Regions from separate parts of the Mesorhizobium calcicola genome, predicted to be linked through region 1. Evidence: predicted binding sites of a transcription regulator. Region 1 holds the regulator's gene; each other region holds the start of a gene.

Region 1 (7,428 bases):
GTCCAGCTGCGCGACATCGTCGCCGCCGATCCGTCGGTGATCGGCACGACGCGCAATGTCGACATCCTTGCCGCTGCCAATCTCGACTCGGCCTTCAAGGGCCAGATCGACCTCAGCGTCGAGGAAGCGCGCCGCAAGGTCTCGGACCAGCAGATCGCCTGGATGAACACGCTCAAGGCGGACGGCGCGATGGCCGAACATTTCAACACCGGCCTGTTCAGCTATGGCGCTTCCAGCCGTCCGGAAACCTCGGGCATGGGCGTGGCGATCATCGGCTCGTTCTACATGATGGTGATCGTGCTGCTCCTGGCACTGCCGATCGGCGTCGCCGCCTCCATCTATCTGGAGGAATTCGCCAAGAAGAACCGTTTCACCGACCTGATCGAGGTCAACATCAACAATCTGGCCGCGGTGCCGTCGATCGTCTTCGGCCTGCTCGGCCTTGCCGTGTTCATCAATTTCCTCGGCATGCCGCGCTCCGCCGCTTTCGTCGGCGGCCTGGTGCTGACGCTGATGACGCTGCCGACGATCATCATCGCGACACGGGCAGCACTTGCCGCCGTGCCGCCGTCGATCCGCGCGGCGGCGCTTGGCCTCGGCGCGTCCAAGATGCAGATGGTGTTCCAGCACATCCTGCCGCTGGCCGCACCCGGCATTCTCACCGGCACGATCATCGGCCTGGCGCGGGCGCTGGGCGAAACCGCGCCGCTGCTCCTGATCGGCATGGTCGCCTTCGTCGCCGACTATCCGAAGACGCCTTTCGATCCGGCGACGGCGCTGCCGGTGCAGATCTACATGTGGGCGAACGAGGCCGAACGCGCCTTCGTCGAGCGCATGTCGGGCGCCATCATAATCCTGCTCATCTTCCTCATGGCCATGAACATCACCGCGATCGTGCTTCGGCGTCGGTTCGAGCGGCGCTGGTAGAAAAAAGGCATTTTGGTATGAACATCATGACCGAACAGTCTGTTGAAAACGCAGTGGGCGATAAAATGAGCGCCAAATCGAACGAAGTCATCAAGATGCGCGGCGACAAGGTCGGCGTGTTCTACGGCGAGAAGCAGGCGCTGTTCGACGTCAATCTCGACGTCCGCCTGAACCAGGTGACGGCGTTGATCGGCCCTTCCGGCTGCGGCAAGTCCACCTTCCTGCGCTGCCTCAACCGCATGAACGACACCATCGACTCGGCGCGGGTGACCGGCAAGATCACGCTCGACCAAGAGGATATCTACGACAAGAGCATCGATGTCGTCGAACTCAGGGCGCGCGTCGGCATGGTGTTCCAGAAGCCCAATCCGTTCCCGAAGTCGATCTACGAGAACGTTGCCTATGGCCCGCGCATCCATGGGTTGGCCAAGCGTAAGGCCGACATGGATCAGATCGTTGAACAGAGCCTGAAGAAGGCGGCGATCTGGAACGAGGTCAAGGACCGCCTGCAGGAGCCCGGCACCGGCCTTTCCGGCGGCCAGCAGCAACGCCTGTGCATCGCACGTGCCATCGCCGTGTCGCCCGAGGTGATCCTGATGGACGAGCCCTGCTCGGCGCTCGACCCGATCGCCACCGCTCGCGTCGAGGAACTGATCGACGAACTGCGCCAGAACTACACGATCGTCATCGTCACCCACTCGATGCAGCAGGCGGCGCGCGTGTCGCAGCGCACGGCGATGTTCCATCTAGGCTATCTGGTCGAGGAGGGCGCTACCGACAAGATGTTCACCAACCCCGACGACAAGCGCACCCAGGACTACATCACTGGCCGCTTCGGCTGAGCTCAGGCATACGAGGACTAAGATCATGGGCGAACACACCGTCGCTTCTTTCGACGAGGATCTCGGACAGATCCGCAGGCTTATCAGCGACATGGGCGATCTCGCCAGCTCGATGGTCAGCGGTGCCACCAAGGCGCTGCTGAGTTCCGACAACGCCATGGCCCAACGCGTCGTCTCCGACGACGCGATCATGGACGCGCGCCAGCGCGAGCTCGACGACCGCGCCATCACACTGATCGCCAAGCGGCAGCCGATGGCCGACGATCTGCGCCATGTCGTCGGTTCGATCCGCATGGCCGGCGACCTTGAACGCATTGGCGACCTTGCCAAGAACATCGCCAAACGCGTCGGCACCGTCGGCCTAAGCGTCACGCCGCGCGACCTGTCGCACTCCATCGACACCATGGCGCAGCTGGTGCTGATCCAGGTGCAGGGCGTCATCGAGGAATATGCGGCGCGCGACGCCGAGGCCCTGGCGAAACTGCGCGCCGCCGACGAGCGCATCGACGTCAAGTACACCTCCGTGTTCCGCGAACTGCTGACCTACATGATGGAAGACCCGCGCAACATCACCGCGTGCACGCATCTTTTGTTCTGCGCCAAGAACCTCGAGCGCATCGGCGATCACGTCACGAACATCGCGGAAAATGCGTATTATGTTTTGACCGGCAAGCAGTTGCCCGCCAATCGTCCGAAGCAGGACGAGACGGCAATGTCCGCGCCGGCGGCATGACGACAGGGGTGACCAGTCGATGATCGCGCCACGCATCATGGTCGTGGAGGACGAGGAGCCGCTGGGTGTGCTGCTCCGCTACAATCTGGAGTCCGAGGGTTACCAGGTCGAGGTGGTGACGCGCGGCGACGAGGCCGAAATTCGCCTGCAGGAGAACGTCCCCGACCTTCTGGTGCTCGACTGGATGGTGCCCGCGGTTTCCGGCATCGAACTCTGTCGCCGGCTAAGAATGCGTCCCGAGACGGAGCGGCTGCCGATCATCATGCTGACCGCGCGCGGCGAGGAAAGCGATCGTGTGCGCGGCCTCTCCACCGGGGCCGACGATTATCTGGTCAAGCCGTTCTCGACGCCGGAGTTCATGGCCAGGGTCAAGGCGCTGCTGCGCCGCGCCAAGCCGGAAGTGCTGTCCAGCGTGCTCAAGGTCGGCGACATCGTGCTCGATCGTGAATCGCACCGGGTCTATCGCAAGAAGAGCGAGATCCGGCTCGGACCTACCGAATTCCGCCTGCTCGAATTCATGATGCGCCATCCCGGTCGCGTGTTTTCGCGCAGTCAGCTGCTCGACAATGTCTGGGGCGAGACGATCTATATCGACGAGCGTACGGTGGACGTCCACGTCGGCCGGCTGCGCAAGGCGGTCAACAATGGCCGCATGCCCGACGTCATCCGCACCATCCGGGGGGCGGGATACGCGATCCGCGAAGACTAGAGCTTGTCCCATCCCGATAAGAACGGGATGGGACTCCAAGATCAAAACTCCAGTCAGCAGGCAGTCGCCAATGCCGTGAAGAGGGTGGTTAGCGGACTTCGACTTCTCCCAACAGATGTTGCCGCCTCATCTCCTCTTCGACCCAGGCAGTAACGCGCCGGAGCTTTGAATGTTTGATGTCTCGCATGATCAGTTGCGTTGTGGCCGCATCGACCTCGCCGATATCAATTTCGCCCCAGCCGTTGGTTCGTAGGAAGCGGTAGACGTCCTCACCGAAGTTGCGAACACGATGGATGAGGCCGTAAAGCTCGGCCTGATCTATGTTGAAGTTGATCACCAACGAACGGGACATCAGCAGATCATACAGGCAGACACATTGCCAATTGATGTCCGCAATGGGTCGAACTCGGTCGTTCAGAATGATTGAGTTTCGCCCTGACCGTCAGGCAACGTTCTTTCCGGCACCCGTTCTTGCCTGCGCGCCCGGCGCGAAAATCTCCTGGTCGACGAAGGTCAGCGCGCGCATGGCGCAGCCTTCGCGGATCAGCGGCAGTTCGTTCGGCTCGGTGTCGAAGGAAATCGATTTCGAGTGCTGGCCGCCGGCGGTCTGGGCTATCGCCTCGCGCAAGGCAGGCTCGATCAGGTCGAAGGCCGCGGCGCTGACGCCGACCATTGCGACGGGCGCCGGATCGATCAGCGCGAACAGGCTGCCGAGACCGTAGCCGAGCGCCTCGCCGGCCTTGCGATAGGCCTCGCGCTCGGGTCCATCCCTTTCGCGCGCCGCGGTCGCCAGGGCGCGCATGTCAGCGTCACTGACATCGGCGACCGGCTCGGTGTCCTCGCCCAGCTGCCTTGCATTGCGCCAGATCGCGTAGTTGCCGGCATAGGCCTCGACGCAGCCGCGCCGTCCGCACCGGCACAGCGCGCCGTTCGGCCGATGGATCATGTGGCCGAACTCGCCGCCCGAGGAATGGGTGCCGGTGAACAGCTCGCCCTTCAGCACCAGGCCCATGCCGATGCCGTGCGACAAGAGGATGGCGATGAAATCGTCACGGTAGCGCTGCGGATCGCGCCAGCGCAGCGCCACCGCCATCATGTTGCAGTCGTTCTCCATGGTGGCGGGGATGCCGAACTCGTCTTCGAGTATGTCGGCGAAGGCGATATCGGTGTGTGGCGTGATCGGCGACCACAGCATGGCGCGGGCACGCGTGTCGGTGATGCCCTGGATCGCCAGCGCGATGCGGGCGACGCTGCGGACGTCGAGATCGGGATCCTCGATGCGGCGCCGCACGATGGCGACGCATTCGTCGATCAGCGCGTCGCGCGACATGGTCAGCGTGTCCAGCCGGCGCTGTTCCTCGGCGATCACCTGGCCTGCATAGTCGATGACGGCGACCGAGAGGAAGTTCAGCGACAGCACCACGGTCATCACCGCCGCCGCTTCCGGATTGAGGCCGAGGCCGACCTGCGGCCGGCCGCGTTTGAGCGAGCCGGCCTCGCTCGGCTTGCTCTCGGTCAGGATGCCTTCGCCGATGAGGTCGGCGGAGATCGCCGATATGGTCGAATGGCTGAGGCCCGTGGTCGCGGCGATCTCGGTGCGGGACGGCTGTCCGGCGCGGCGCACGGCCGCAATCACCATCGCCCGGTTGCGGCGGCGCAGATCGTCGTGGCGGATTCCGACCGACATGCTTTTCACATCCTCCCGGTCGCCGCGGCCTCTCGTTGCCTCCCGAAGGCCATCAGCGAAGCCTGAAAGCGCGAGGCGCTTCAGGCACTTGTTTCCGCGCGTGTCGTTGTCCCCAAACCACTGCGCACCTTTGGGGCGACATGCGCCAGACAAATTCTGGCAGAAGGCCACCATCCTGTCATTATTTATTCCGGAGCTCGAAAAAAATTCAGAGGGACATCAAAATCCACCAGAATCGATGTTGACAGCGTTCGGGTGTTAGATCAGTATTTTTTCGAGGCTCGAAAAAATAGAGCCTCTGTGCCGGCCTTCGGGCCAGTTTGGTCGCGCCATACGCGGCGCAGGGAGGATAATATGAAAAGATTCACAGCCGCCATCCTGGCGGGTGTCGCCATGTCGCTGACGCTCGCGTCGGTCGCGCAGGCGAAGGACAAGGTCATCGGCGTTTCGTGGTCCAACTTCCAGGAAGAACGCTGGAAGACCGATGAGGCCGCCATGAAGACGGCGATCGAGGCAGCCGGCGACAAGTACATCTCCGCCGACGCGCAATCCAATCCCGGCAAACAGCTCACCGATGTCGAGAGCCTGATCTCGCAGGGCGCCAACTCGCTGATCATCCTGGCGCAGGATGCCTCGGCCATCGGTCCGGCGGTGCAGAAGGCGCTGGACGAAGGCATTCCGGTCGTCGGCTATGACCGGCTGATCGAGAACAAGGACGTCTTCTACCTGACCTTCGACAACAAGGAAGTCGGCCGCATGCAGGCCCGCGAAGTGTTCAAGGTCAAGCCGGAAGGCAACTATGTCTTCATCAAGGGCTCCGGCGCCGACCCGAATGCCGATTTCCTGTTCGCCGGCTCCATGGAAGTGCTCAAGGACGCGATCGACAGCGGCAAGATCAAGAATGTCGGCGAGGCCTATACGGACGGCTGGCTGCCCGCCAACGCCCAGAAGAACATGGAACAGTTCCTCACCGCCAACGACAACAAGGTCGACGCCGTGGTCGCGGCCAATGACGGCACCGCCGGTGGGGTCGTCGCGGCGCTGACGGCGCAGGGCCTTGCCGGCGCCGTGCCGGTCTCGGGCCAGGACGGCGACCACGCCGCGCTGAACCGCATCGCGCTCGGCACGCAGACCGTGTCGGTGTGGAAGGACGCGCGCGAGCTCGGCAAGAATGCCGCCGAGATCGCCACGCAGCTGGCCGACGGCAAGAAGATGACCGACATCGCCGGCGTCAAGGACTTCACGACGCCTGGCGGCAACACCGTCAAGTCGCTGTTCCTGACCCCGGTTGCCATCACCAAGGACAATCTCAACGTCGTCATCGACGCCGGCTGGATCAAGAAGGACGAAGTCTGCGCGGGCGTCGCCGCCGGTGCCGTCGCGGCCTGCAACTAAAACCGAACCGATCCCGGTTCGATCTCGGCGCCGCGGCCCCAGGGCCGCGGCGTTTCTCAAGAGGCATTCCGCTTCAAATGACCGCGGAAAGCAAATAGCATCGTGTTTCCGGCATCCGCGCCAGACGGCAAACCGGTGGGAGGATATCATGACCGACACGACCTCTAACGGGCCTGCCGCAAATCCGCCCGCAGACCGGGCGCGTGCGTCCGAACTAAGCGCCGTCGGACGCTTCCTCAAGGCAACCGAACTCGATACGCGCATGCTTGGCATGGTCGGTGCGTTGCTGGTCATCTGGGTCGGCATTCACATCCTGTCGGGCGGACTTTTCCTGACGCCGCGCAACCTCTGGAACCTGTCGGTGCAGACCTCGTCGGTCGCAATCATGGCGACCGGCATGGTGCTGGTCATCGTCATGCGCAACATCGACCTTTCGGTTGGCTCCGTCGAAGGCGTGATCGGCATGATCATGGGTGTGGCGCAAGCAGAATTCCTCATTCGCGTCATCGGTTTCCAGCTTGGAAATCCCTGGCTCTGGATCATCGCACTGGCCGCCGGCGTGGTGCTTGGTCTGGTGATCGGCGCCTTCCAGGGCTTCATCATCGCCTATCTCGACGTTCCTGCCTTCATCGTGACGCTGGGCGGTCTGTTGGTCTGGCGCGGCATGGCATGGCTGATCACCAATGGGCGCACGGTCGCGCCGCTCGACGCTACGTTCCAGCTGATGGGCGGCGGACCACGGGGCTCGATCGGCGCCAGCGCCAGCTGGATCGTCGGCATCGTCGCCTGCGCGGCTGTCGCTTTCGCGCTGCTCAACGGCCGGTCGCAGCGCAAACGGTTCAACTTTCCACTGCGCCCCGTCTGGGCGGAAACCTTTCTCGGGGTGGTCAGTTGCGCTGCCATCCTTGGGGCCGTCTGGATCGCCAATTCCTATCCATGGCCAATCGGCATCGTGCGCCAGTATGCACAGCAGAACGGCATCACCATTCCCGAAGGCGGGCTGTTCATCGCCCACGGCATCGCCATACCGGTACTGATGGCGGTCGCGGTCGGTATCGTCATGACCTTCATCACCAAGCGCACCCGTTTCGGCCGCTATGTCTTTGCCATCGGCGGCAATCCGGAGGCCGCCAAT
Region 2 (7,428 bases), on a different contig from region 1:
TGTTCGTAAAGAGCCATTATGTTCAGTGCCTTTCTTCGTTTCTCTCCCGGTTCCCGGCGGCAAAAGCCTCTGCAACTTCTCTGACCCGCAAACCCTCGAAGGGCACGGGGAAGAAAGGAGCATGACGAGACGGTCGAGAGCGGAGACACGGGAGGCGGAAGCGCTTCTGGCTTCACACGAAGGTTTTCGAAAAAACCTCCGGCCCTCCGTTCAGCCCCCAGCTGGGACCGGCAGATTGAGGGCGTCTATACAGCAATCCGCCCACAACGCAAGCGCAAGCGGCATTCTCTTGTGTCGCAGGGGCCGAAAAGCCCGGCAGCGACAACGGCCGGGCTTGGTGGTTTCCCGCAACCAGGTCTTAACCACGATGTCAGCTTGTGCGGAGTTGAAACCTCGCCGTCAACGGTCGGTTCATTGTGGGAGGCGCAGAAACCGGGACGGCCCGCACAAAAAGCGGCAAGCATTTCCCGGGGGGTAAGGATGCTTCTCAATAAGTTCTGGCGCTCGACGAGCGGCAATTTTACGCTTGTGCTGGGGCTGGGGTTGCCGGCCATCCTCACGGCTGTCGCCTTCGCGACCGATGTCTCCACCGTCATGCGGGCAAAGAGCAATCTGCAGAATGCGCTCGATGCGGCAAACCTTGCCTCTTCGCATCTCGGCGATCTCGACATCACCCGCAATGAAGCCTTCGACCGCTATTTCCAGGCCAACATCGCCGGCCATGGCGAACTCGGCAATGCGAAGGCGACGTTGACCGTCGACAGGGGCATCAATTTCGTCAAGACAAAGGCGGTTGCCTCGGCCGACGTCAATTTGAACTTCGCCTTCCTGTTCGGCAAGGACAAGCACATCGAGGTCGATGCCTCGGCCGTCGAATCGAACAACCAACTCGAAGTCGTGCTGGTGCTGGACAACACCGGCTCCATGGCCGGCGCGCGGATGACGGCGCTGAGGACGGCGACCAGTGCCTTGCTCGACACTCTCGAATCGGCAAAATCGCCGACGCGCCAGATTCGCGCCTCGCTGGTTCCGTTCGTCACGGCCGTCAACGTCGATGGCGATGAATTCGACCCGTCCTGGATCGACATGGACGGCAAGTCTTCCACCAACGGCGTCAATTTCCCGGTCATCGACGGCAAGCGTCCCAATCATATGGCGCTTTTCAAGCAGCTCAAGGAGACCGGATGGACCGAGGCCGGATGGAACGGCACCGGATGGAAAGGCTGTGTCGAGGCGCGGCCGGGCGCTTACAACATTTCCGACACCCCACCCGACCCGGACAAGCCCGACACGCTGTTCGTTCCGTATTTCGCGCCGGACGATCCGGAGGATGCCCAAAAGCCGTCTGGCTCCTATGGCAATGCGGCCAGATACTACAACAATTCCTATCTCGACGACGTCAGCGACAAGACCAAGGCCGCCAAGCTGAAAGGCAACCTTCTCGGCATCGATCTCAGCAGTCTGACCGACGCTGTGCCACCGGCAGACAAGAGTGCCAAGGAAAAGGTGGCCAAATACGTTGCGCCGGTCAAGGAGCTCATCACCGAGACGGGTTCCCCGATCACCGTCGGCCCGAACCGCGCTTGCCCGACCCCCGTCGTCCCTCTCACCGACGATTTCGACAAGCTGCGCAAGGCAGCAAGCGAGATGACCGAGTGGAACGGTTCGGGCACCAATGTCTCCGAAGGTCTGTCGTGGGGCATGCGGGTGCTGTCGCCTGCCGCGCCCTACACCGATGGAGCGCCGTGGAAGACGCCCGGTATCAGCAAGATCGTGCTGTTGCTCACCGACGGCGAGAACGTCGTCTATGGCGCCAGCGAACAGCCGACGAAGTCCGACTACACATCCTATGGCTATCTGGCGGGTGGCCGTTTCGGATCGGACGACCAGACCGCCGCGGCGCGCAATGTCGACGGCTGGACCAAAAGCGTTTGCACGCAATTGAAGAACCAGGGCGTGCAGATCTACACCATGGTGCTGCAATCCGACACCGCCGCCAACCGCGCGCTTTACAGCGCCTGCGCTTCGGATCCCAGCGACTATTATGCCGTCAACGATCCGACCAAGCTGCCGAACGTGTTCCAGCAGGTCGCCAACAAGTTCTCGAAGCTGCAATTGACGAATTGAAACCCATGGCCCGGGAGCGCCGGGCCGGTCCCGAACGGATCGGTTGGGTCAACTCGTATGGGCGACAACCCTGTCGACCGTTTCGGGGAAGAAATCGGGCGCCGCGAGGCGTTTACCGAACATCATGTCGTATTGCAGCAGGCGGAAATCGCGGATCGCCGGATCGATCTCCTTCTGCCGTGCCCAATCGGGCGTGGCCTCGCCAGCCGGCGTCAGCAACAGGTTGCGGTCGACGACCCGGTAGCGTTCGCGCATCTCGCCCAGGAAGCCGGTGTAGTAAGGATGGGTGATGCCGGCCGTGGTCAGGATATGATAGGGCAGGAACGCGGGGCTGACCGCACCCAGGTTCTCGACCGGACCGGAGTGGTTCGACCAGATGATCAGCGGCGTCTGATGATGTTCAAGGGCGGCTTCCGGCGTCGGTTCATTGCGCGGCGCGACATTGTCCTTCAGGAAGCCGGTTTCGACATAGACCGGTCCCAGCGGCGGCAGATGGTCGCCGAAGAAGGCGATCACAGTGGGGCGGGAGCGTTTCTTCGCCCATTCGACAAGGCGTTCAAGGCCGCGATCGGCGTCGGCTGAGCCCTCGGCGTAGCTGAGCAGCGATTCGCGCGCCCACTGGCTGATGGGTGCCTGCACCGCGTGTGTCGGATTGTAATAGCGGTTCGGCTCGTAGGGACCGTGGTTTTGCAGGCTGACGGCAAAGAAGAACACCGGGTCATCGCTGGCGTCGGCCTCGCTGATGATCTCATCGGTCATCGCCGCGTCGGATGCCAGCGGCCCGCGCTTTTGCATGGGCGGCAGCGTCTCTTCGGATTTGAAATCGTTGAAGCCGAAATCGGCATAGACCGCGCCACGGTTCCAGAACCAGTTGGTGCCGGGATGGATGGCGCGCGCCCGGTAACCCTGGCTCTTCAGGAAGGTTGCGAGCGAAGGCGTCGGCGTGCGCACATATTGCTGATAGGGGATGCTGCCGGCTGGCAGGAATGCGTTGGAAAAGCCGGTCAGCGCCTCGAATTCGATGTTGGCGGTCATGCCGCCGAATTCGGGCGAGAACATCGAGCCCGAGCGCAGCGCCCGCACATTGGGGATCGGGTCGGGCGTGATGCTGACGCCGGGCAGCTTCGTCGGATCCCAGAAGGATTCACTCATGACGATGATGATGTCGGGCTTCTCGGCTGGCACCGAGGCGGTCACATCCGAGCGGTCGATCGCCGCGATTGCCTTGTCGGAATAGCCCGGCGGCGCCGACACATGCGCCATCGGCACGTTGAGGGCAAAGGCCAGGGCAAAGCCGTTGGAGGCATAGTTTTCCTTCTGGTCCCACATGATCGGGATGATCTGCAGCCGGTCCCTTGTCCAGGAGAAGGTGGCGTAGTCCATGATCGAAACGAAGAAGGCGAGCAGCGGCACTGCCAGCGTCAGCCGGGCAAGGCGGCCCTTGCGGCTGAGCGCCGGAACCTTGCGGCGCCACAGCCGCCAGCCGTAGACGAGCAGCGACAGGCCGGTGACGATACCGACGACCATGGCAAGCGCGGTCATCGGCCGGTCGCGAACCAGGAGCGGCAGCAGCGCGAAGATCTGGCGGGCATAGAGGAAATCGGTGGGATAGAGCGGATCGCCGAGATAATGCGACTTCTGATGGCCGACGAAGGCCAGGGAAAGGGTCAACGGCGCGACGATCATCAGGCTCTGGTGGCTGCGGCCGAGCACGGCATCGAGGCCGATCAGGATCAGCGCAAACACGACGATGGTGGTCCAGCCCGGCTTGAGCGGCTGCAGGAAGAAGGAGATAGTGCCGGCAAAGTCGCCGCGCACGGTCAATTCGATGGCAAACACCAGGACGGCCGCGATTGCCAGGCTAATCAGCCCATAGCGCACGACCGGCCATCTCCTGCCCGGCAGATAGCCGGTGGACGGATCGTCTTCCAAGAACTGTGGCGCGGCCTTGCCGGCGCGTTTTGAACTCTTTGCCACCTTAACTTCCCCGCCCAGCGACAAACACGTCACTCGATTGTCATAGAACTGTCACGCAAAGCTAGCGCCTGTGGCGGAAATAAGAAGAGCCAGCAAACGAATCGTGAGCGGTTTTCATCAGGAGTGATCGCCAAAAAGCCTTTCGGAACAGGCACTCGGCCGGCGACGATGCCACCGGGCAGGGTCGAACTGGGCTTGACTTGACGGCCTGCCTTGCGTCACAGGCAAGAAAAACTCGACTATCAGGCAAGCAAAACCAGCCCTTGGGAGCCCTCGCATGGCCGTTGCATTCACCTTTCCTGGACAAGGCAGCCAGGCAGTCGGCATGGGCAAGGATCTCGCCGATGCCTTTCCCGAGGCGCGCGGGGTCTTCCAGGAAGTTGACGACGCGCTTGGCGAAAACCTGTCGGAGCTGATCTGGGAAGGGCCGGAAGAGACGTTGACGCTGACCGCCAACGCGCAGCCGGCGCTGATGGCGGTGTCGCTGGCCGCGATCAGGGCGCTGGAATCGCGCGGCTTCTCGCTGAAGGGCAAGGTCGCCTATGTTGCCGGCCATTCGCTGGGCGAATATTCGGCGCTCGCGGCCGCCGGCTTTGTTTCGGTTGCCGATGCCGCCCGGCTGCTGCGCATCCGGGGCAATGCCATGCAGGCGGCGGTGCCGGCCGGCGAGGGCGCGATGGCGGCGATCATCGGACTGGAACAGGCTGACGTCGAAGCCGCCTGCGCCGAGGCTGCCGAAGGGGCCGGCACGGACTCGGTTTGCCAGATCGCCAACGACAATGGCGGTGGCCAGCTGGTGATTTCCGGCGCCAAGGCGGCGGTCGAACTGGCAGCGAAACTCTGCACGGAAAAGGGCGCGAAGCGCGCGCTCATGCTGCAAGTCTCTGCGCCTTTCCATTCGGCGCTGATGGCGCCGGCCGCGAACGTCATGCGCGAAGCCCTGGCTGGCGTGACCAAGAATGTGCCGGCCGTCCCGGTCGTCTCCAACGTGTCGGTGACGCCCTCGATCGACCCCGACGAGATTGCGCGGCGGCTGGTTGAACAGGTTACCGGCCGCGTGCGCTGGCGCGAGACGGTGGAATGGTTCGGCGCAAACGGCATCACCACGCTTTACGAAATCGGCGCCGGCAAGGTGCTCTCGGGCCTGGCGCGGCGCATCAACCGCGACATCGCCACCGCGTCTGTGGGCGCCGCGGCTGAGGTCGAGACGGCGTTGGCGACGCTTGCTTAATCTCGTGCCATTTGACCCTGCCCGTGCAAAGGGTGTTCTCTTTTCAATCAGGAGACAAAAATGTTCGAATTGACTGGCCGCAAGGCACTCGTCACCGGCGCATCGGGGGGCATTGGCGAGGCGATCGCCAGGGTGCTGCATGCGCAAGGCGCCATCGTCGGCCTGCACGGCACCCGCGTCGAGAAACTGGAGGCGCTGGCCGCAGAGCTTGGTGACCGGGTCAAGTTGTTCCCGGCCAACCTGTCGAACCGCGACGAGGTCAAGGCGCTCGGCCAGAAGGCGGAGGCCGATCTCGAAGGCGTCGACATCCTGGTCAACAATGCCGGCATCACCAAGGACGGCCTGTTCGTGCGCATGTCTGACGCCGACTGGGACACCGTGCTCGAGGTCAATCTGACCGCCGTGTTCAGGCTGACCCGCGAACTCACCCATCCGATGATGCGCCGCCGCCACGGCCGCATCATCAACATCACCTCGGTGGTCGGCGTCACTGGCAATCCCGGCCAGACCAATTACTGCGCCTCCAAGGCCGGCATGATCGGTTTTTCCAAATCGCTGGCGCAGGAGATCGCCACCCGCAACATCACCGTCAACTGTGTCGCCCCAGGCTTCATCGAATCGGCGATGACCGGCAAGCTCAACGACAAGCAGAAGGAGGCGATCATGGCGGCGATCCCGACGCGCCGCATGGGCACCAGCGTTGAAGTCGCGTCCGCCGTTGCCTATCTCGCTTCTAACGAAGCCGCCTACGTCACCGGCCAGACCATCCATGTGAATGGCGGCATGGCGATGATTTGAACGCGGTCCGGCCGCGTTGTGGCCGGCTGTGAAAAGAGACCATTTCGGCTTGGACCTCAGCTATTTTTCGTGTAATGCGGCCCGCAACCCGGCGGTTCGGGCAAAAACCGGTTCGTAGCCGTTGCGTTTCCGGCAGGACCATCTTTCAGCTTGATTAGCGGCATTCTGCCCGCTAACGAAGACAGACAAACAAAAGACGAGGATGCCCCAAATGAGTGACACCGCAGAGCGCGTCAAGAAGATCGTCATCGAGCACCTTGGCGTCGATGCCGACAAAGTGACGGAGCAGGCGAGCTTCATCGATGATCTGGGCGCCGACAGCCTCGACACGGTCGAACTCGTCATGGCGTTTGAAGAAGAATTCGGCGTCGAGATTCCCGACGATGCGGCCGAGACCATCCTGACCGTCGGCGATGCGGTGAAGTATATCGACAAGGCATCCGCCTGACGCTTTCCGAAGTCATCACCGGGGAGGACCTGCGATGAGGCGTGTCGTCGTCACGGGCCTTGGGTTGCTGTCGCCGTTCGGCATGGGCTTCGAGCACAGCTGGAAGGAACTTCTGACCGGCCGCAGCGCAGCCAAGCGCATTACCGAGTTCGAGGTGGAGGATCTTGCTTGCAAGGTCGCCCACGTCATTCCACGTGGTGACGGCAGCAACGCCACCTTCAATCCCGAGGCCGTGCTCGAGCCGAAGGAATTGCGCAAGATCGGCGACTTCATCCTGTACGGGATTGCCGCCGCCGACGAAGCGCTGAAGGATTCCGGCTGGGAGCCCAAGAGCCATGCCGAGCAGTGCGCCACCGGCGTGCTGATCGGCTCCGGCATCGGCGGCATCGAAGGCATCGCCGAGAACGCGATGATCCTCAGGGAACGCGGCCCGCGCCGCATCAGCCCTTTCTTCATCCCGGGCCAGATCATCAATCTGGTCTCCGGACAGGTTTCGATCCGGCACGGGCTGAAAGGCCCGAACCATGCCGTCGTCACGGCCTGTTCGACCGGCGCGCACGCCATTGGCGACGCTGCCCGGTTGATCATGTGGGGCGATGCCGACGTCATGGTCGCTGGTGGCGCCGAAGCGCCGGTGACGCGGCTGTCGATCGCCGGCTTCGCCGCATGCCGGGCGCTGTCGACCGATCGCAACGATGCGCCGCAAACTGCGTCGCGCCCCTATGACCGCGACCGCGACGGCTTCGTCATGGGCGAGGGCGCCGGCGTCGTCGTGCTCGAAGAACTCGAACATGCCAAGGCGCGCAGCGCGAAGATTTACGCAGAGGTGACCGGTTACGGTCTCACC
Region 3 (7,428 bases), on a different contig from region 1:
CCGACGAGACGTGGGTGCCGGGCCGCACCCAATCGGCCGAGATCACCGGTGCATAGGAATGCGTCGCCAGGCAGACGACATCCGACGAGCGTGCCGCGGCTTCAAGATCGCTGACGGCGACGACGCCGGGATGCTGCGCTGCAAGCGCCTGCGCATCCGAAAATTCCTTCGAGACGACGCGGATCTCGGCGAAGTCGCGCACCAGCGGCAGAAGGTTGAGGTGCTGGCCGGCCTGCACGCCGGCGCCGACCACCGTCGCGACCTTGGCGTCGCGCCGGGCGAGTTCGCGCACCGAGAGCACGGCCGAGCCGGAGGTGCGCACGGCGGTGATATAGGTACCGTCCATGACGCAGACCGGCATGCCCGTTTCCGGGTCGAAGAGATGGATGGTGGCGAGATGGCTGGGGATGGCCCGGGCTATGTTGCCTTCGAAGACGTTGACGATCTTCACCGTCAGATGCATGCCCGCCATCCAGGCCGGCATCGCCAGCGAATAGCCTGCATCGGGGATGTCGAGCTGCGGCCGCGCCGGATTGACGACCTTGCCGCCGGCTAGCGCCTTGAAGCCGCCGGCCAGCGCCTCGAGAAGCTGGCGAAGGTCGATGCAGGTCTTCACCTCGGCTTCGCTCAGGAAGAGCACTGGTGTATCGCCCTTGGCCTGGGCGCTGCGGGAGATCGATAGGGCTGTCGTCATGGGGTCCGCTTTCGTTGTCGGCTGGAGTGCACGGCAACGGTATTGCGATCCGGTGGCGTGATGAAATATGCTGTTTTTGCGATTTTTGCGTGGTTATCACGCTTGTCTTGGCTAAAATGTGTGAATCCTGAAATGGACGATCTCGACCGTATCGACCGCTCGCTGCTGCGCTTGTTGCAGGAGGATGGCCGCCGCACGACGCTCGACCTGGCGCGGCGGGTCGGGTTGTCGCCGACCGGAGCGGCGCAGCGCGTCAAGCGGCTGTTCGCCGAAGGCTTCATCCGCGCGGTGCGAGCCGTTCTCGACCCCGCCAGGATCGGGCAGGCGCAGCTCGTCTTCATCGAGGTGCGGCTCGACCACACGGCGCCGCATGTCTTCGACCGCTTTGCCGAGGCGGTGTTGCGGGCGCCCGAGATCATCGAGTGCCACATGGTGGTCGGCGGTTTCGACTATCTGGTCAAGGCGCGCATCGCCGACATGGCGGTATTCCAGGATTTCCTGCAGCGGGTCATCCTGCCGCTGCCCGGCGTCCGGGAAACGCACACCTACGCCTCGATCGCCAATGTGAAGCCCGACGCCCTGTTGCCTGTCTGAACTCCCAGCGACATGCTCGCGTTTTTCTGCATGCTGGTTCAGGCTTTCTGGTTCGAACTGGCCGACGAAACCGGCTATACACCGCCAACTGCCAAGGCCCGCCCGCCAACCCAAGAAGGAAAATCAGATGAGTTCAGAAAAAACAGCTGTCGTCGTGGCTGGCGGCAGCGGCATGGGGGCGGCGGCGGCGAAGCGCCTGGCGGCGGATGGCTTCAAGGTTGCCATCCTGTCCTCCTCGGGCAAGGGCGAGGCGCTCGCCAAGGAGCTTGGCGGGCTCGGCGTCACCGGCTCCAACCAGTCGAACGACGATCTGCAGCGCCTCGTCGACCTGACGCTGGAGCGCTTTGGCCGCATCGACGTGCTGGTCAACAGCGGCGGCCACGGGCCGCGCGCGCCGATCCTCGAGATCACGGACGAGCAGTGGCACACCGGCATGGATGTCTATCTGCTGAACGTCATCCGGCCGGTGCGCATCGTGGCACCGCAGATGGTCAAGCAGAAGGCCGGCGCCATCATCAACATCTCGACCGCCTGGGTGGTCGAGCCAAGCCCGATGTTCCCGACCTCGGCGGTGTTCCGCGCCGGGCTTGCCGCCTACACCAAGATCTTCGCCAACACCTATGCTGCCGACAATGTGCGCATGAACAACGTTTTGCCCGGCTGGATCGACAGCATTGCCCCTACCGAGGAGCGCCGCGACAGCGTGCCGATGCAGCGCTACGGCACCTCGGAGGAGATCGCCGCGACCATCGCCTTCCTGGCATCCGAAGGCGCCGGCTACATCACCGGCCAGAACATCCGTGTCGACGGCGGCATTATCCGCGCGATTTGAGGCGGCGACGAACCAGGCTGCCGCTTCATGGGTTCGCCGCTGAGGCGATCTGGCAGCATTCTAAGACAACGGATTCTGACATCTCACCCCAAGGAGCAAAAATGCGGCTTTTGATACTCGGCACCGGCTGGATGGCGCTGGAACATGCAAGGCGGTTCAGCGCCATCGAAGGTGTCGACATCGTCGGCGCCGTCGATGTCGATGCGGCGCGTGTCGGTGAATTCGCCGACGGCTTCAACATTCCCAACCGCTTTACCTCGCTGGAGGATGCGCTGACTTGGGGCGGCTTCGACGCGGTGGCCAATGTCACGCCGGACCGCATCCATCACCCGACCACCATGGCGCTGATCGCCGCCGGCAAGCCGGTGCTGTGCGAGAAGCCGCTGGCCGAGAACTTCGGCAAGGCCACCGAGATGGCCGACGCCGCCGAAGCCGCCGGCATCGTCAACATGGTGAACCTCACCTATCGCAATGTCGCTGCGCTGCAGAAGGCCCGCCAGATGGTGCAAGCGGGCGAAATCGGCACGGTCAGGCATGTCGAGGCGTCCTATCTGCAAAGCTGGCTGGTGTCGAAATTCTGGGGCGATTGGCGCACCGATCCGAAATGGCTCTGGCGCCTGTCGCGCGGCCACGGCTCGAACGGCGTGCTCGGCGATGTCGGCATCCACATCCTCGATTTCGCCAGCTACGGGGCCGCTCTCGACATCGACCATGTCTTCTGCCGGCTGCGCGCCTTCGACAAGGCGCCCGGCAACCGCATCGGCGAATACGGGCTCGACGCCAATGACAGCTTCGCCATGACGCTGGATTTTTCCAATGGCGCCTTCGGCGTCGTACATGCCAGCCGCTGGGCGACTGGTCATCTCAACGAGCTGCGCCTGCGCATCTATGGCGACAAGGGCGGCATCGAGGTGGTGCACAATCTGGACGGCTCGGCGCTCAAGGCCTGCGTCGGCGAGAATGTCGAGAACGCCAAATGGGAAGAGCTCGACGCCGGCACGGTGGCGACCAACTACCAGCGTTTCGTCGACGCCGTCACCAGCGGCGTGCAGAGCGAGCCCAGCTTCCGCCACGCCGCCGGCCTGCAGAAGGTGCTCGACCTCGCCGTGGTGTCGGACGAGAAGCGGGCGGAACTGAGGGCACACGCGGACACGCAGTGAGAGCAAGACTTCCCTTCTCCCACAGGGGATAAGGGAAGGCGCTGGTCACTGCTGATCCGCGTCGGTCAGCGTTTGCAGGAAGGCGACGATGTCGTCGATCTCGGGGTCGGTCAGCGCCGGCCTGTCGCCGGGCTTCTTGCCGAAGGGCGGGCCCTGGTTGAGGTTGGCCCAGTAAGCCTTTGGCAGATCGTCATTTTGCCGGATCGTGCCGTCGGCGTTTTTGGGATACCAGTGGCCGGGATCGCCGTCACGGCTGGCGTAGAAGGCAACCGCGTCGCGCAGCGTGTGGAAGGTGCCATTGTGGAAGAAGCTCTTTCGCAGCGCGACGTTGCGCAGCGTCGGCGTGCGAAACAGACCGCAATACTGCGCCCGGCCATGGAAGTCGGTCCTGAGCGGCCCGCACAGGCCGAGATCGAAATAGGCGGGGTCGGCGTTGGCCGGGATCGCCGGATTGCGCGGCACGGCGATGGCGATCAGGCCGAAATCGGTGAATTGCGGCGGCTCGCCGTCATTGGCGGGTTCGCTCAGATGACAGCTGGCGCAATTGCCCTTGGTCTCGTCCTCGAACAGCGCGCGGCCGCGCAATTCCCGCGCCGACAGCGTCGCCCTGCCGGCGAGGAAGGCGTCGTAGCGGCTGGTATAGGGATAGAAGTCGGCGGCGCTCTGCTCGAAGGTGCCGAGCGCCTCCGCGGCGGCATCAAAGGCATCATCCGGGTGGTCGAACACGGTGTCGCCGAAGGCCGCCTTGAATTCATCGGCATACGCCGCCATGCGCAATCCGGCGGTGACGGTGGCGGCATCCTTGTTGGCCATCTCGAACGGCGACAGCAGCGGGATCCTGGCCTGGTCGCGGCCGCAGTCGGCGCGGCCGTCCCAGGTCAGGCCGCCGGTCGGGCCGTTGTCGACGCTCTCGTCGCCTTCATCCTCGGAATCGTAGAAATGCTCGGTGAAGGCGGGCACCGCCTGGAGGTAACGCAGCGACGGCACGGCGTGCAGTCCGGGCTGGTCGAGATGCGGCCCGCCCATCTCGACTGGTGAGGCCGAGGCGGGGCCGAAGGCATGGCGCGGGTCATGGCAGGACGAGCAGGATTGTCTGCCTGAAGCCGACAGCGAGGGGTCGAAGAACATTTTTCGGCCAAGCGCTGTCAGCGCCTGCGCCCGCGCGAAGGCATCCGCGCGCGACATCGGCCCGGGATGGACGCTGCCGCTTCCGGCGCTGACTGAGTTGCCGGGCAGGATCGTGACGAGACCGAGCAATGCTGCCACTGCGATGGATCGCCTTTTCCATTGTCGCGCTGTCATGCCGTCCGGTTCCGTTTTTCCGGTCCGCCAATCTCGTACTGGCATTGCTACGGATTGATGACCGTGCATCCGACCGCTCCATGGTGGATGGGCAGCGATCCTTCCCACCCCCCTCTGTCCTGCCGGACATCTCCCCCGCAAGGGGGGATCGGATGTCGCCTCGGCTTTCGCCAATCACCAAAGTTTGAAGGCGCGGTCGCAGAAGCTGCCAATCTCCCCCTTGCGAGGGCGATGTCCGGTAGGACAGAGGGGGGTGCTGCCCCGCCGGCGTATCAGCTGATTTCAGTGACGTTGCACAGAACGGTTTCTGTCACAAAGCTGACAAGCGCCAGTCCTAGCGTGCTGAAGTTCCTCCAGCCATCCCCAGCCACGAGGCATCTTCCATGATCAGGCCTTTTCTCTCGCTCTGCCTCGCCAGTACGGCGCTGGCATCGGTCGCCACTGCCGCGCAGGCAGCTCCTCCTGGCTACGACAAGATCGACACCGTCGTCGTCATCTATGCCGAGAACCGCAGCTTCGATAATCTCTATGGCGGCTTTCCCGGCGCCAATGGGTTGGCCAGCGTCTCGGCCGATCAGGCGCGCCAGCTCGACCGCGACGGCAAGCCGCTGGCCGAACTGCCGCCGGCCTGGGGCGGGCTGACCGGCAAGGGCGTGACGCCGCCGGTGACCGAGGCGCAGTCGGCGCATCTGGCCAATGCCAGCTTCGCCATCGACGACGCCAAAGGTTTCAACGAGAATACCTCCGTCATCACGCGCGACCTCTGGCACCGTTTCTATCAGGAGCAGATGCAGATCGATGGCGGGAAGAACGACAAGTTCGTCGCCTGGGCCGATTCCGGCGGCCTGGTGATGGGCCATTATGACGGCTCGGTGCTGCCGATGTGGGCGGTGGCGAAGAAATACGTTTTGGCCGACAATTTCTTCCAGGGCGCGTTCGGCGGCTCGTTCCTCAACCATTTCCAGCTCGCCTGCGCCTGCGTGCCGGTCTATCCCCACGCCGACACCAGCCCGGTCAAGGGACAGATCGCCGTGGTCGAGGCCGATGGCACGATGCTGAAGGTCGCCGACAATTCGCCGGCCTCGGCCCTCGGCGGCGCGCCGAAATTCGTCAATGACGGCGCCATCACGCCCGATTTCCATGCCGTCAACACCATGCAGCCGCCCTATCAGCCGAGCGCCAACAAGCCGGCCGAAGGCGGCGACAAGGCGCTGGCCGACCCGGCGCAGCCGACGACGCTGCCGCCACAGCACGACATCACCATCGGCGACCTGCTGTCGCTGAAAGGCGTCGACTGGGCCTGGTATTCCGGCGCCTGGCAGGCAACGCTCGACGGCAAGAACGCGACGCCGGTGCCGAACTTCCAGTTCCACCACCAGCCGTTCAACTATTTCGCGGCTTACGCGCCCGGCACCGCCGCGCGGGCCGAACACCTCAGGGACGGCGGCCTCGACGGCGCGGAATTCATCAAGGCGATCGACGGCGGCAAGCTGCCGGCGGTGAGTTTCTACAAGCCGCAAGGCAACCTCAACGAGCATGGCGGCTATGCCGATGTGGCGAGCGGCGACCAGCATCTCGCCGACCTCGTCTCGCATCTGGAGCAAAGCCCGCAATGGAGCCACATGCTGGTGGTCGTCGCCTATGACGAGAATGGCGGCTTCTGGGACCATGTCGCACCGCCGAAGGCCGATCGCTGGGGGCCGGGCAACCGCGTCCCGGCCCTCATCATCTCGCCCTATGCGAAGATGGGCACGGTCGACCACACACAATACGACACGACGTCGATCCTGCGCTTCATCACCGCGCGCTACGATCTGCCGGTGCTGTCCGGCATCGTCGCCCGCGACAAGGCGCTGCGCAACAACGACCAGCCGCCGATGGGCGACCTGAGCGCGGCGCTTGATTTGAGCCGGTAGGGCAGGGTCTGGCAGAACCTCAGTGCGGCGAGGCCCTTTGGTCTAGAGCATGATGCCGAAAAGTGTGAAGCGGTTTTCGGACGACATCATGCTCTATCTCTTTGAGTTAGAGGCGGATTCAGATTTCAGGTCGATTCGACCTGAAATCATCCGGCTCTAGCCGCCTGATCTGCGGATCAGGTCGCGGCCGATCGGCTTCGGCGTCTCGCTGCGCAGCACCAGCGCCGTGGTGACCGCGCCGTGACGGGCCACCGCGTCGACGATGGTTTCAAGCTGCGCCGGCGAGGGGACGACAACTTTCAAGATGAAGCAGTCCTCGCCGGTCAGCCGGTGCACCTCGGTGATCTGCGGCATCTCGGCGAACTGCTTCAGGCAGGGCCGGATGTGCTCATGCGTGGTGCGCACCCGGATGATCGCCATCATGCCGAGGCCAAGTGCGGCCGGATCGATCACCGCGGTGTAGCCGGCAATGACGCCGCGTTCCTCCAGCCGTTTCACCCGCTCGGAGGTCGCCGGCTGCGACAGGCCGACCCGGCGGCCAAGCTCGGACATGCCGATGCGGCCGTTCTCCTGCATGGCTTCGACAATGGCGATGTCGGTCGGGTCGAGCGGCGCGCGCTCATCGCTGTTTTTCATAGATACTTTGAATCCATCGGAAATGCCGCGACTTTTCCGATGATTTCCCATTCTCGGGATCGTGGCAAGACGCCACCATGCTCCTTCAATAGATAGGAGCAAGGCGACATGACGCATTTCATCATCCTGCCCGGCAGCGGCGGTTCGGGTCCGGCGCACTGGCAATCGCGCTGGGAAAGCCCCAATCCGGCAATGCGGCGGTTCCAGCCGTCAAGCTGGGACCTGCCCGATTTCACCGACTGGCTGGCGGCGCTGGAAGCCGCCGTGATCGACGCGCCGGAGCCGCCGGTGCTG
Region 4 (7,428 bases), on a different contig from region 1:
GAGGGATATCTCGAAGGTTTCGCCAATATCTACCAGGAGGCGGCGCGCGCCATCCGCGCGGCGCGCAAGAAGGGCGGCAAGCCGGCAAAGGATGTCGTCTTCCCGACCATTGAGGACGGCGTCGAGGGCATGGCCTTCATCGAAGCCTGTGTGAAGTCGTCGAAGAAGAATGGGGCCTGGACGAAACTGTAGCTTCGACCGGCGAATTCACTGGGGGAGGGGCGTCGATGAAGATCGGCATGTGCATGTTCTTATGGACAACGGCGGTGTCGAAGAAACACGAGCCGTTGCTCCGCGACATCAAGGCAACCGGTTTCGATGGCGTCGAGATACCGATCTTCGCCGGCGCGCCCGACGACTACAAGAAATTGGGTGAACTGCTCGACCGCATCGGGCTGGAGCGGACCGCCGTGTCAGCCATGGGCGATCCGGCGATGAACCTGATCTCGGCCGACGCCGCGACGCGCAAGGCCGGTGTCGACTACATGAAATGGGCTGTCGACTGCGCCGATGCGCTCGGCGCCAGGACGCTGAGCGGCCCGTTGCATTCGACGCTCGGCGCCTTTTCCGGCTCGGGGCCGACGGCTGCCGAGAAGAAGCGCTCGGTCGCCTCGCAACGCGCCATCGGCGACCATGCCGGCAAGAGGAACGTCACCATCGGGCTCGAGGCGCTGAACCGCTTCGAATGCTACCTCCTCAACACGATGGCGGATCTGTCCGAGCATATCGACGCCATCGACCGGCCGCACATCAAGGCGATGTACGACACTTTCCACGCCAATATCGAGGAGGCCGACCCGATCGGTGCCTATACGAAACACCGCAGGAATGTCGTTCATGTCCACATCTCGGAGAATGATCGCGGCGTGCCGGGGCGCGGCCACATTCCGTGGAAGGAAACGTTCTCCGCCATCCGCAAGAGCGGCTATGATGACTGGCTGACGATCGAGGCGTTCGGCCGTTCGCTGAAGGACCTGGCGGCGGCGACCAAAGTGTGGCGCGATTTTTCCGAGAGCCCGGAAGCCGTCTATCGTGAAGGCTACAAGCATATCAAGGACGGCTGGAAGAAAGCGTAAACTTCGTCATCCACGGGCGGAGCGGGAGCGAAGCGGACGCGGAGACCCGAGGATCCATGCCGTGCCTCTTGAGCGTCGCTGCGGTGCAGAAATGCGCAAGACGTCGGCAGGGTAGGGCGCGCGCGTGGACGCTTCTCCTTGAACCGCTGTATTCCACGGCCAACGTGGCGGCATGGATCCTCGGGTCTGCGCCGCGTCGTTTCGCTCCTTGCTCCGCCCGTGGATGACGAAGGCACGATGGGCCGGCCGCTGCCAATCATGGTGCCAAGATCGCTAGCCTTGCTCGGCCTGGATCCTGTTGTAGTCGTGGATGGTCCGGCTCAGCCGGCGGCGCAGGAAGTTGGATATGTTGTCGAAGATGAAGACGACGGCCAGCGTCAGCAGCACCATGTAGAAGACATTGGCCCAGTTGGAGTTGGTCCGCATCGCTTCCCACAATTTCAGGCCGATGCCGCCGGCGCCGACGGCGCCGATGATGGTGGCGCCGCGGGTGTTGGATTCCCACTGGTAGAGCGTCTGGCTGATGAAGACCGGAATCACTTCAGGCATCACGCCATAGCGCTGCACCAGCAAGCCGTTGGCGCCCGTCGACTTGATGCCCTCGCGCGGTTTATCGTCGATGTTCTCGAGGCTTTCCGAATAGGTTTTGCCCAGCGTGCCGATCTCGGTGAAGAAGATCGCGGCACTGCCGGCCAGCGGGCCGGGGCCGAAGGCGCGGGTGAAGAACAGCGCCCAGATCAGCATGTCGACCGAACGCATGAAGTCGAAGAAACGCTTGAGCACCTGGCTGAGCAGCCCGTTCGGCGTGATGTTGCGAGCGGCGAAGAAGGCAAGCGGGAAGGCGACGATGCCGCCGAGCAGCGTGCCGAGAAAGGCCATGACGATGGTCTGCAGCAACTTCGTCCAGACGTCGCCGTGCTGCCACTGGGCGTTGTTCCAGATGTTGTCTCCCGCCAGCGCGAGGTTCGAGGTGCCGGGCTTGAGTTCGGGGCCGGACACGATCAGCGAGACCACTTCACTGGCCGACTTGCCGAAGAAGGGCGAGCGCGTGTCGAAGACGAAATTCGCCCAGCCGAGGAAGCGCTTGCGGACCTTGACGCGGTCGATGGTGACACGCACCTCCCCGGCGAAGCCCATCTTGGCCACCACCTCGTCGTCATGCGCGGTGATCCAGTCCGGCACCGGGCCCGAGATCACCGGCTTGCCGTCGGTCAGCGACACCGGCACCGTCTCGCCATTGGCCACGATCGTCGCCTTGGTCTTGTCGAAGGTGACGGACTTGCCGGGGCCGTCGATTAGGACGCTAAAGGTGCCGTCCGCGTTCTTGATGACCCAATCTGGATTCGGGTTCTCGCCAAGCGCGGAAAAGCGCGGGTATTTCGGTGTTATCTCGGGCTGGTCGAGGCGGAACTCGGGCTGCAGGTCGTAGCTGATCCATTGCGACAGGAAGAGCGGCAGGCGTTCCCAGTGCGATTCCCGCAGCACTTGCGGCAGGCTGAAGAACCACAAGGCATAGATGAGGTAGAGCAGGATGCCGACGAACAGGAACAGCGGGGCAAAGCGCTTGTACAGCGGCCGCCGGAACACTTGCGGGTAGCGCTCCTCGATCGAACGGATTTCGTCGGCGGTCATCGTCGCCATGATCAAGAGCCTGATCCATCCCGATAGAACCGGGATGGGGCTCTATCTCCGGGTTTTGCCATGATTTTTTCCGAAAACCGGATTCCACTTTTCGGGATCATGGCTAAGCACCTATCAGGAAGGCTTGTTCGCCGACCATCTTGCGGCGCAGCCAGGCGGAGAATTGGTCGATAATGAAGATGGTCGTGAACAAGAGCAGTACCAGCGCCAATGTCTTGGCGCCAAAGCCGCGTGAGATCGAGAGTTTCAATTCCTCGCCGATGCCGCCGCCGCCGACGGCGCCGATGATGGTCGAGGCGCGCACATTGATCTCGACGCGGAGCAGCGTGTAGGACATGAAGTTGGGCAGCACCTGCGGCAGGTCGGCAAAGCGCACCCGCTCGAACCAGTTGGCGCCGACCGCCCTCAGGCCTTCCTCGGCGCGCATGTCGATGTTCTCGTTGATCTCATAGAACAGCTTGCCGAGCGCGCCGATCGAATGCAGGCCGATGGCGATGATGGCTGCGATCGGACCGGTCGAGACGATGGCCGCGAAGAGGCCGGCAATGACGATCTCGGGGAAGGCGCGCAGCAGCTCCATGAAGCGCTTGACGACGAGCCTCAGCACCGGATGCGGCGTCAGATTGCGCGCGGCGATGAAGGAAAACGGTACGGCGAAGATGAAGCCGACAAAGGTCGAGACCAGGGCCACATTCACCGTGGTCAGCATGAGCTCGAAATATTCAGGGATGTAAAAGCCGCCCCAGACATAGACGCGGCCGAGCGGAAAGTTGAATTCCTGGGTGCCGGTGTCATGCGGCGAGGCGATGTCGAACAGCGCCCGCCAGACGTCGTTCCAATCCTTGGGGATGAGCCAGCTCAGGAAATCCAGAATGTGCGGCAGCCGGTCGAAGAAGTGCCCGGCATTGGCTTCGTCGGCGAACCACATGCTCGCAAACATCGCGGCAAGCAGCAAACCGACGCCGAGCACCGTATAGAGCCGGCGCAGCGATATCTGGCGTCGCCAGGCATCGGCCATCTGGTGTGTGGCGCCGGAAGGGGCTGTCACGGAAAGGGTCATGATCGGACATGCAAGAAGGGCGGCGTTTTCTCGACGCCGCCCTTCCTGGTTTTTGCCGTTAGCCGCCGATGGCTGCCTTACGGGCTTCGACGATGACGTTGTAGAAGTCCGGCTTCACCGGGACGTAGCCGGTGAAATCGCCACCTTCGACGCCTTCGAAGCAAGCCTTGTCCTTCTTGGGCAGCTGCGTGAAGAAGTCGGTGAGCTTGGAGGTCATCTCGTCGCCGAGCGCGGTGCGAACGACCAGCGGGCCGTTCGGGATCAGGCCCGAGCGCCAGACTTCGACAAAGTCGTTGGGGTCGACGGCGCCCTTGGCGACTTCCTTGTGGAAGGTGCCGGAGGTGTAGCCGTTCTTGAAATCGCCGATGCCCGAGGAATCGTCCACCGCGACGTCGACCTTGCCGTCACGCACGGCCAGGACGTTGTTCTCGTGGCCGCCATTGAACCGGGTCGAAGCGAAGAAGGTTTCGTTCGAAGCGCCGGTGTCCTTCGGAATCTGGGTCAGCGGGATCAGATAGCCGGAGGTCGAATCCGGATCGGCGTAGCCGAGCTTCTTGCCCTTGGCCGACTTGATGTCGGTGATGCCGGAGGACTTCAGCGCCAGGCCGATCGAATAATAGCCGGTGGCGCCGTCGGTCTGCTGGGTGGTGAGGATCGGGGTTACCGCCTTCGGGTCCTTGAGGACGACGCTGGCATAGCCGGAAGCGCCGAGTTCGGCGAAGTCGAGGGTGCCGCCAAGCAGGCCCTGGATGACGCCGTCATAGTCGGCGGCGGGGAACAGCGAGACCTTCTCGAAGCCGAATTCGGCCTTCAGATGGTCGGCCAGGCACTGGTAGTTGCGCAGCCGGTCGGTTTCGTTCTCGCCGCCAAGGATGCCGACGCGGAATTCCTTCATATCGGCGGCGTGGGCCATGCTGGTCGCCATGGCGAGCACCGAAACGGCGCTAAAAACCATCTTCCTGAACATTGGATATCTCTCCTGTGGGTTCCGGCCCCGCGCCGGCAGCGTTGGTGATTTTGACAGGTGCCCTTGACGCGGGCTGGCGATCCAGGTCGCTCGTTCTTGATCCATGATCTCCGGACAAAACGGGTTTCCGTTTGTCCGAGAAAACTGGTCTCCACTTTTCGGGATCATGAGCTCAATATCCCGGAAATGCAGGCTCGAGCGGTCCGGCGGATGCGGTGATCTTTTGCTTGTAGGCGATGCTGGTCGAGGTGATGGCCTCGGAGATTTCGCCGCCATTGCTGTCGGCGCCATAGACGAGACGGACGGCCTCGCGGTTGAGCTCTTCCGGCGGGCCGTCGAAGACGACCTTGCCGGCGGCCATGCCGATGATGCGGTTGCAGTAGGCGCGGGCAGTGTCCAGCGTGTGCAGATTGGTGACGACGGTGATGCCTTCGCGCAGATTGATGTCCTGCAGCGAATCCATCACCACCTTGGCGTTGAGTGGGTCGAGCGAAGCGATCGGCTCGTCGGCGAGAATCACCTTGGGCTGCTGCATCATGGCGCGGGCAATGGCGACGCGCTGCTGCTGGCCGCCCGACAAAGTGCCGGCAGGCTGCATCGCGGTGCGGGCGATGTCGAGCCGCTCGAGCGCCGCGACCGCCTCGGCGCACTCGGCGCGGGAAAACATGCCGAGCAGGTTCGACAGGGTCGAACGGTGGTTTAGCTTGCCGAGCAGCACATTGGTCAGCACGTCGAGGCGCGGCACCAGGTTGAACTGCTGGAAGATCATTGCGCAGTCGCGCTGCCAGCGCCGCAGCGGCGAACCACGCAGTTGGGAGACCTCGGCGCCGTCAAAAAAAATCGACCCCTGGCTGGGATCGATGAGACGGTTGATCATGCGAAGAAGGGTTGATTTGCCAGCACCCGAACGGCCGATGACGCCAACCATCTGACCCTGCGGAATCGAGATGTTGATGTCGCTGACGGCGGTGTTCTTGCCAAATCGTCGGGTGACGCCGCGGATTTCGAGCGTGGCAGACATGGTCGTTTCCAGTCCAGTCGCGGTTGAAGGGTCTGTTAACCCTTGGCTAGCGCAGCGCCATGAACCTGCGGTGTCGGATTGATGTCAGTTTTGTTACTGCCCACAGGCGCGGCGTCAGGCACCTGTGGCCGTCGATCAGCCAAGCACCAGCAATTCCTCGAAATGCTCCATGTCGCGGAATGCGCAGAAGGCCGGGGTCTTGATTTCGATCACGGGAGCCTGCCGTGCGAAAAGCGCGCGGCAATCATCGAACAGTTCCTGCCATGCGGTCGCCCGATCGTCCGCAAGACGCTGGATCTGATAGGCGAAGGTGATGTGGAAGACGTAGCTGTCATGATCGGGATGGCGGTAGCCGAACGGCACCGCCAGGGCATCGCGCCAGGCGCGCATGACGCGCACGTCGTCGTCCGTCGCGCCGGCGACGGTGAGGCCGGTCGGTACGATTTCGACCACCTTGATGTTGAACGGGCCGAAGCCTTTGAAACCCTTCAGCCGTTCCAGATACAGGCGGGTCATCGCGTCGATGCTGGTGTCGAGCGGCACGTCATGCGGCCAGTAAGGCAAGCGGCGGCGATATTCGATGATGCCCTGGAACAGCGTCATGTGCAGGCTGGAGACGGGGGTGAAGGCCAGCCGGTCGGCATCGGGCATCGCCAGCATCTGGTCTCGCACCGCAAGCACCACGGCCTCGGAGGGCGAACCGCCGACGAGATGGCTGACGACCGTGTTGCCGGGCTCGATCAGGAAATTGCCCGAGGTGTCGTAGCGCGTGCCGAGATGAACCGGTGGCTGCGGATTTGAGCCGGCAAAGAATCCGGCGAGCGAGGGTCTGACAGAAGCAGGCATTGCGATCTCCAAAGGTAAGACGGCGTCCTGCCCCGGCGATGTGTCAGGGGTATGAAACAGGCTCACCCCATGACAATGATGTGATTGATAAGAGCGGTCGTCTCGCCGCTCTATCTCTTTTTCAGGCAATTCCCAGGGGAGAGCGCTACGCGCTTTTCCCGGGAAAGCCGTTTCATACTTTTTCTGGAGTTGCTCTAACCGCCGTATTTTTCCAGAAAGGCCTCAGCTTCAAGCGAGCGGAAATCGTCGAGCGCGGCGCGCAGCCTTGCATGGTCCCAATCCCACCAGGCGAGCGCCTGGTAGCGTTCGGCGGTGCGGCGGTCGAAACGCTCGCGGATCGGTTTTGCCGGCACGCCACCGACGATGGTGTAGGGGGCGACGTCCTTCGACACCACGGCACCGGCGCCGACCACCGCACCATCGCCGACGGCAACGCCGGGCAGGATGGTCGAGCCATGGCCGAGCCAGGTGTCATGGCCGATGGTGACGCGTTTGGCGCGGCGCTGGGCGAAGAACTCGCTCTCGTGCTCGGCGTCGTCCCAATAATCCGAGGCGCGGTAGGTGAAGTGGTGCAGCGTCGGCCGCCAGGTCGGGTGGTTGGTGGCGTTGATGCGCACGCTGGCTGCAATGTTGGAAAACTTGCCGATCGTCGCGCACCAGACGGCGCAGTCCTGCATCATGTAGGAATAGTCGCCCAGTTCGCTTTCGGAAACCCGGCTGCGATCGGCGATCTCGGTCCAGCGGCCGAGCGTCGAGTTCTGCACGTCCGCCGTCGGGTGGACCAGCGGCGTCTCCGACAATTTCCTGGTCATGCGGC

What was found. The regulator PhoB, encoded in region 1, activates phosphate uptake and scavenging genes when phosphate is short. The targets are predictions, from matches to a motif close to TGTCATNNANCTGTCAT.
Region 2: a site for PhoB is predicted at 4,143-4,159, ahead of ACFSQT_RS33600 (LTA synthase family protein). Genes of this name have one in related genera too.
Region 3: a site for PhoB is predicted at 4,891-4,907, ahead of ACFSQT_RS07035 (acid phosphatase). Genes of this name have one in related genera too.
Region 4: a site for PhoB is predicted at 5,836-5,852, ahead of phnC (phosphonate ABC transporter ATP-binding protein). Genes of this name have one in related genera too.

What each region holds. Positions count from the first base shown of each region.
Region 1 covers NZ_JBHUGY010000061.1:33,179-40,606, reverse strand. The annotation lists gene pstA (phosphate ABC transporter permease PstA) at 1-927, shown strand, start outside; gene pstB (phosphate ABC transporter ATP-binding protein PstB) at 945-1,769, shown strand; gene phoU (phosphate signaling complex protein PhoU) at 1,795-2,502, shown strand; gene phoB (phosphate regulon transcriptional regulator PhoB) at 2,522-3,211, shown strand; gene ACFSQT_RS32485 (hypothetical protein) at 3,300-3,563, opposite strand; gene ACFSQT_RS32480 (ROK family protein) at 3,654-4,898, opposite strand; gene xylF (D-xylose ABC transporter substrate-binding protein) at 5,253-6,293, shown strand; gene ACFSQT_RS32470 (sugar ABC transporter permease) at 6,442-7,428, shown strand, end outside.
Region 2 covers NZ_JBHUGY010000064.1:126,924-134,351, forward strand. The annotation lists gene rpsF (30S ribosomal protein S6) at 1-17, opposite strand, end outside; gene ACFSQT_RS33595 (pilus assembly protein TadG-related protein) at 481-2,127, shown strand; gene ACFSQT_RS33600 (LTA synthase family protein) at 2,176-4,128, opposite strand; gene fabD (ACP S-malonyltransferase) at 4,382-5,335, shown strand; gene fabG (3-oxoacyl-[acyl-carrier-protein] reductase) at 5,396-6,133, shown strand; gene ACFSQT_RS33615 (acyl carrier protein) at 6,345-6,581, shown strand; gene fabF (beta-ketoacyl-ACP synthase II) at 6,616-7,428, shown strand, end outside.
Region 3 covers NZ_JBHUGY010000014.1:62,638-70,065, reverse strand. The annotation lists gene ACFSQT_RS07060 (ornithine cyclodeaminase family protein) at 1-694, opposite strand, end outside; gene ACFSQT_RS07055 (Lrp/AsnC ligand binding domain-containing protein) at 827-1,288, shown strand; gene ACFSQT_RS07050 (SDR family oxidoreductase) at 1,416-2,120, shown strand; gene ACFSQT_RS07045 (Gfo/Idh/MocA family protein) at 2,222-3,280, shown strand; gene ACFSQT_RS07040 (cytochrome-c peroxidase) at 3,326-4,582, opposite strand; gene ACFSQT_RS07035 (acid phosphatase) at 4,966-6,498, shown strand; gene ACFSQT_RS07030 (Lrp/AsnC family transcriptional regulator) at 6,655-7,134, opposite strand; gene ACFSQT_RS07025 (RBBP9/YdeN family alpha/beta hydrolase) at 7,243-7,428, shown strand, end outside.
Region 4 covers NZ_JBHUGY010000023.1:1,249-8,676, reverse strand. The annotation lists gene ACFSQT_RS15135 (Gfo/Idh/MocA family protein) at 1-192, shown strand, start outside; gene ACFSQT_RS15130 (sugar phosphate isomerase/epimerase family protein) at 228-1,076, shown strand; gene phnE (phosphonate ABC transporter, permease protein PhnE) at 1,350-2,717, opposite strand; gene phnE (phosphonate ABC transporter, permease protein PhnE) at 2,821-3,777, opposite strand; gene phnD (phosphonate ABC transporter substrate-binding protein) at 3,836-4,744, opposite strand; gene phnC (phosphonate ABC transporter ATP-binding protein) at 4,917-5,765, opposite strand; gene ACFSQT_RS15105 (DUF1868 domain-containing protein) at 5,901-6,611, opposite strand; gene ACFSQT_RS15100 (DapH/DapD/GlmU-related protein) at 6,806-7,423, opposite strand; gene phnL (phosphonate C-P lyase system protein PhnL) at 7,420-7,428, opposite strand, start outside.